2 linked regions of the Cupriavidus necator N-1 genome follow. The protein of the gene in region 2 binds, or shares a complex with, the protein of the main gene of each other region. Links are inferred from orthologs where the notes say so. Each region holds a gene or a part of one and is shown on either strand. Other genes may lie near its edges. The genes, in order: obgE and ybiB.

Region 1 (3,159 bases), 3.0 Mb from region 2 along the record:
GCCCTGCACTTCCGTCACGCCGATCGGCAGCAGCGACTTGCCGCCGCTGGTGAGCTTCTCGACCGCGCCGTTGTCGATCACGACCCGGCCGCGCAGTTGCAGGTGATCGGCCATCCATTGCTTGCGCGCCGTGAGCCGCCCGGTCGGCGCCAGCAGCTGTGTGCCGATGGCCTCGCCCGCGGCCAGTCGCTCCAGCACGTTGGCCTCGCGCCCGGAGGCGATGGTGGTGTGGGCACCGGACTTGGCCGCGCGCTTGGCCGCCAGGATCTTGGTCAGCATGCCGCCGCGCCCGATCGACGTGCCGGCGCCGCCGGCCATGGCTTCCAGCTCGGGGGTGCCGGCCAGGGCCTCGTCCACGAACTGCGCGGCCGGGTCCTTGCGCGGATCGGCGGTATACAGGCCGCGCTGGTCGGTCAGGATCACCAGCGCGTCCCCTTCGATCAGGTTGGTCACCAGCGCGCCCAGCGTGTCGTTGTCGCCGAACTTGATTTCGTCGGTGACCACGGTGTCGTTCTCGTTGATGATCGGCACCACACCCAGGGACAACAGCGTGAGCAGGGTCGAGCGGGCGTTGAGGTAGCGTTCGCGGTCGGCCAGGTCGGCGTGTGTCAGCAGCACCTGCGCGGTGCGGATGCCGTAGCGGCCGAACTGGCTTTCATAGACCTGCGCCAGGCCCATCTGGCCGACGGCGGCGGCGGCCTGCAGCTCATGGATTTCCTTCGGGCGGCGCACCCAGCCCAGGCGCTGCATGCCTTCGGCGATGGCGCCGGAGCTGACCAGCACCACTTCCTTGCCGGCTACGCGCAGCTTGGCGATCTGGGCCGCCCAGCGGGCGATGGCGTCGTGATCCAGCCCCTTGCCGTCGTTGGTGACCAGGCTGGAGCCGACTTTAACGACGATGCGCTTTGCCTGCGCGATGACCGATTGCATGAAGGGAATCCTGTCTCCCGGGCAGCCGGCGGCGGGCGCCGCGCCCGAATTGTCCGTGGGTATTCTTCTGTGGTGGGGCGCCAGCGGCGGCCCCGGCTTATGCCTCGCCCTGCCCCTGGTCGACGTTGTGCAGCCGCTCGTCCAGGCGGATGTCCGGCTCGGCCAGCGCCGCGGCCTCTGCGGCCTTGATCGCCAGCAGGTGATCCTTGATCGCGTAGATCAGCTCGCGGCAGCCTTCGCCGGTCAGCGCCGAAATCTGGAACACCGGCCCCTTCCACTTGTAACGCTTGATGAAATCCTTCACGCGGGCGGCGCGCTCTTCCCCGGGAACCACGTCGAGCTTGTTCAGCACCAGCCAGCGCGGCTTGTCGTACAGGGTTTCGTCGTACTTCTTCAGCTCGTTGACGATGGCCTTGGCCTCAGCCACCGGGTCGACTGCCTCGTCGAACGGCGCCAGGTCGACGATATGCAGCAGCAGGCCGGTGCGCTGCAGGTGGCGCAGGAACTGGTGGCCCAGGCCCGCGCCTTCGGCGGCGCCTTCGATCAGGCCGGGAATGTCGGCGACCACGAACGATTGCTCATGGTCCACGCGCACCACGCCCAGGTTCGGGTGCAGCGTGGTGAACGGATAGTCCGCCACCTTCGGACGCGCGTTGGAGATATGCGAGATAAAGGTCGACTTGCCGGCGTTGGGCATGCCCAGCAGGCCGACGTCGGCCAGCACCTTGAGTTCAAGCTTGAGCATGCGTCGCTCGCCCGGCTTGCCGTCCACCTGCTGGCGCGGCGCGCGGTTGGTACTGGACTTGAAATGCAGGTTGCCCCAGCCGCCCATGCCGCCTTCGGCCAGGCACACGCGCTGGCCGTGCTCGGTCAGGTCGGCGATGACTTCGCCGGTGTCCATGTCGGTGATCAGCGTGCCCACCGGCATGCGCAGCGAGATGTCCTCGCCGGCGGCGCCGTAGCAGTCGGAGCCGCGGCCATTCTCGCCGTTGCGGGCCACGTGCTTCCTGGCGTAGCGGAAGTCGATCAGGGTATTGATGTTGCGGTCCGCCACGGCGAACACGCTGCCGCCGCGGCCGCCATCGCCACCATCCGGGCCGCCGAAGGGCACAAACTTCTCGCGCCGGAACGAGGCGCTGCCATTGCCGCCGTTGCCGGCGATGGCTTCGATTCGGGCTTCGTCTATGAACTTCATGATGATGGGTTTCCGTGATGGATCGGCGGATCAGCGGCTGGAAGCCTCCAACCGGGCTGGCGAACTGACATTGTCGCCAGAAAAGAAAAGGCCCCGCAAGCGTTGCGGGGCCTTCATCCTGCAAAGGCTGTTATCAGGCCGCCGGAACGACGCTGACTTGCTGCTTCTTGGCAGGGCCCTTGACGGCGAACTGCACGTGGCCGTCCACCAGGGCAAACAGCGTGTGGTCCTTGCCCACGCCGACGTTGTCGCCGGCATGCACGCGGGTACCGCGCTGGCGGATGATGATGCCGCCGGCGTTGATGGCCTGGCCACCAAACACCTTCACGCCCAGACGCTTCGATTCGGAATCACGGCCGTTCCGCGTGGAACCGCCGCCTTTTTTCTGTGCCATGTCTTACTCCTGTCGCTTTACCTGGTTACGCTCGATCGATCAGGCAACGATCGCTTCGATGCGCAGTTCGGTGTAATTCTGACGATGGCCTTGACGCTTCTGGTAGTGCTTGCGACGGCGCATCTTGAAGATCTTCACTTTGTCGTGACGACCTTGGGAGATAACGGTAGCCTTGACGGAAGCCCCGCTAACCAGCGGCGTACCAAACTTGATTTGGTCGCCGGCGCCCACTGCGAGCACCTGGTCGAGCGTGATTTCTGCGCCAATGTCTGCCGGTATCTGTTCTACTTTCAGTTTTTCGCCAGCAGCAACCTTGTATTGCTTGCCGCCGGTTTTTACGACCGCGTACATTGTCGAACCTCTCGGATGTGAATAAAACGCCGTATGCCGGCACTGGCGCATCCTGCGCGGCCGGTCAATTGCACGGCCTGGCGTCTGGATGGGCTCACTGCGGCCCGGTTATCTCCCGCCGGCCAGAACCCGCAAAGCGAGCGCAGCTACCGGAGGAAACCGGGAATTGTAAACGAGATCAGGGAAAAGCGCAAAGAAAACAGGCACATAGCCTGCGTGCGGCGGCATCGCCACAAAGGAACCGCGCCCTGGCTCAGGTCAGGTCGGCGAGCAGGAATCCCGCCAGCGC
Region 2 (3,296 bases):
ACGCGCGTGCCGCAGGACTACCTGAACGTGGCGCGCGTGCTGGACCTGTCGGAATGGAAGGTATTCACGCGGGTGCTGTTCCCCGCAGTGCTGCCCTACATGCTGACCGGCGTGCGGCTGTCGATCGGCACCGCGTGGCTGGTGATTGTCGCGGCCGAGATGCTGACCGGCGGCACCGGCATCGGCTTCTGGCTGTGGGACGAATGGAACAACCTGAAGGTCGAGCACATCGTGATCGCGATCTTCGTGATCGGCATCATCGGGCTGCTGCTCGAGCACGCGCTGCTGGCGCTGGCCCGGCGCTTCAGCTACGGCGCCAACTGATACGCGGGGAGAATCGCCATGGACAAGTTCGTCAGCATCGAAAACGTCGGCCAGACCTTCAAGACCCGCAAGGGCCCGTTCGTCGCCCTGCGCGATATCAACCTGCAGATCGCCGAGGGCGAGTTCATCACGCTGATCGGCCATTCCGGCTGCGGCAAGTCCACACTGCTGAACCTGGTCGCGGGACTGGCCACGCCCACCACCGGCGCGCTGATCTGCGCCGGGCGCGAGATCGCCGGGCCGGGGCCAGAGCGCGCGGTGGTGTTCCAGAACCATTCGCTGCTGCCGTGGCTGACGTGCTTCGAGAACGTCTACCTGGGCGTGGAGCGCGTCTTCGCCGCCAACGAGAGCAAGCCGCAGCTCAAGGCGCGCACGCATGACACGCTGGCGCTGGTGGGCCTGACGCACGCCGAGAACAAGTACCCGCATGAAATCTCCGGCGGCATGAAGCAGCGCGTGGGCATTGCCCGCGCGCTGGCGATGGCGCCCAAGGTGCTGCTGATGGACGAACCCTTCGGCGCGCTCGATGCGCTCACGCGCGCACACCTGCAGGACGAGCTGATCAAGATCGTGGCGCGCACCCGCAGCACGGTGGTGATGGTGACCCACGATGTCGACGAGGCCGTGCTGCTGGCCGACCGCATCGTCATGATGACCAACGGCCCGGCCGCGACCATCGGCGAGATCCTGAAGGTGGGCCTGCCGCGCCCGCGCGACCGCGTCGCGCTGGCCGATGACAAGGCCTACCACGCCTGCCGCACCGCGGTGCTGGACTTCCTCTACCGCAAGCAGCGCAACCCGGCGCTGCAGGAAGCCGCGTAGTGTCCTCAGGAGGCGATGCGCGGTGACCGCCGGCGGTGGGCGCGGCGGCCTGGCTCCGCTATCATGAACCCAGAACAGACTACCCCCACGCCGCCATGACCACGCCAGCCACGTCCTTCCCTGCTGCCCGCTATATCAAGGAGATCGGCCGCGGCGTCAACGGCGCGCGCGCGCTGCCCCGCGATGACGCGCAGGCCCTGTTCGACGCCATGCTGGCCGGGCGCGTCTCCGACCTGGAGCTTGGCGCCATCCTGATGGCCTACCGCATCAAGGGCGAGGCCCCGCACGAGCTGGCGGGCATGCTGGAAGCCGCCCATGCGCACTGCCAGCCGCTGCCGGCGCCGCCTGACCGGCAGGTGGTGGTGATCCCCAGCTACAACGGCGCGCGCAAGCAACCCAACCTGGTGCCGCTGCTGGCGCTGCTGCTGGCGCGCGAAGATGTCCCCGTGCTGGTGCACGGCACGCGCCTGTTCAATGGCCGCGTGACTAGCATGACGCTGTTCGAGGCCCTGGGCGTGCCCTTGTGCGCGACGACCGACGAGGCCTCGGCACGGCTGCGCGAGGGCAGCGACCTCGGGCCGCTGGCGGTGCTGCCGGTGGATGTGCTGTCGCCCGGGCTGTCGCAGCTGCTGGAGCGGCGCACCGTGATCGGCCTGCGCAATTCGGCGCATACGGTGGCCAAGATGCTGCAGCCGGTGGGCGAGCATTCGCCCGCGGAAGGGTTGCGCCTGTACAGCTACACCCACCCCGAATACCGCGAGACGCTGACCGACTACTTCTCGCATGAGCCCGCCAACGTGCTGCTGGCACGCGGCACCGAGGGCGAAGTGGTGGCCGATGCGCGCCGCACCAGCCGCATCGACTGGCTGCATGAGGGGCACCAGCAGACGCTGGTCGATCCGGCCGTGGGTTCACTGGCCGAAGTGCCTGAACTGCCGCCCGGCAGCGACGCCGGCCAGACCGTGGCCTGGATCCGGCGCGTGCTGGACGGCGCGGCGCCGGTGCCGGCACCGATCGCGATCCAGGTCGATGCCATCCGCGAATGCCTGCGGCAAGGCACCCACGTGACCTGGGCCAGCCCGGTCTGAGCCAGCCCCGGGACCGCTGTCAGGCCTTGCGCGGAGGCAGCGGGATGCGCTCGGTCTCGCCCGGCACGTGCGGGAACTGATCGTCCTCCCAGCGCTGGGCGGCAGCCTCGATCGCCACCTTGCTGCTGGCAACGAAATTCCAGTAGATAAAGCGGTGCCCGTCGGTCGGGTCGCCGCCCAGCAGCATCACGCGCGACGGCGCCGTGGCCGTCAGCGTCGCGGGCTGGCCCGGCGTGAGCACCACCATATGCTCGGCCGGCAGCGGTTCGCCGTCGAGCGCCACCGCGCCATCCACCGGATAGATGCCCCGCTCGGCATGATCGGCCGGGATCTCCACGCTCGCGCCCGCATCCAGCTCGATCGCCACATACAGGGTGCGGCTGAAGACTTTGACCGGAGAGATCTGGCCAAAGGCATCGCCCGCAATCACCACCATGCGCACGCCCGGCCGCTCGATCCGCGGCAGCGTGGCGGCGGGATGGTGGAAGAACGACGGCTCGGCACCCTCATGCTCCTGCGGCAGTGCCACCCAGGTCTGGATGCCGTGCAGGCGGGCACCGGCGGGGCGCACATGCTCGGGCGAGCGTTCCGAGTGCACGATGCCACGCCCGGCGGTCATCCAGTTGACGTCGCCCGGGCGGATCGCCTGGTCGCTGCCCAGGCTGTCGCGATGGATGATCTCGCCCTCGAACAGGTAGGTGACCGTGGCCAGCCCGATATGGGGATGCGGACGCACATCAGCGCCGGCGCCCGGCGGCAGCTGCACCGGCCCCATATGGTCAAAGAAGATAAACGGCCCGACGGTCTGGGTAGCGGCGGCGGGCAACAGCCGGCGCACGGTAAAATCGCCCAGGTCGCGCACATGCGGCTTGAGCAAGTGTTCGATAGCAGACATAACTCCTCCGGTGGAATGAGAGAGGCTCGCAAGGATGCCAGCGCGCCGCAGGTGGGTCGAGTGTAGCCGCTGCTGCAACAAATCATTGCAGCAGCGGGCAGAACCCCCGTGCCCCGCGCCGCTCTAATATCCTGTGCGCCGAACCGTGGGTATCGTTTCCGCCGCTC

The links.
Region 1: the proteins of ybiB (region 2) and obgE are in contact, whole or in part, in a crystal structure (PDB 8BFT), measured with the Escherichia coli proteins. The link is inferred for Cupriavidus necator N-1 from one-to-one orthologs.

Annotation. Positions count from the first base shown.
Region 1 is NC_015726.1:3,319,501-3,322,659, forward strand. Bases 77-2,918 are described here. They hold obgE (GTPase ObgE), read right to left. Parts: upstream 2,126-2,918; coding sequence 1,028-2,125; downstream 77-1,027. Other genes in these bases: proB (glutamate 5-kinase), read right to left, coding at 77-930; rpmA (50S ribosomal protein L27), read right to left, coding at 2,259-2,519; rplU (50S ribosomal protein L21), read right to left, coding at 2,559-2,870. Outside these bases: more of proB, read right to left, coding at 1-76. UniProt on the Escherichia coli protein: An essential GTPase which binds GTP, GDP and possibly (p)ppGpp with moderate affinity, with high nucleotide exchange rates and a fairly low GTP hydrolysis rate.
Region 2 is NC_015726.1:365,033-368,328, reverse strand. The notes cover bases 259-3,237. They hold ybiB (DNA-binding protein YbiB), read left to right. Parts: upstream 259-1,241; coding sequence 1,242-2,234; downstream 2,235-3,237. Other genes in these bases: CNE_RS01825 (pirin family protein), read right to left, coding at 2,254-3,129; CNE_RS01835 (ABC transporter ATP-binding protein), read left to right, coding at 343-1,146; ntrB (nitrate ABC transporter permease), read left to right, coding at 259-324. In the rest of the region: more of ntrB, read left to right, coding at 1-258.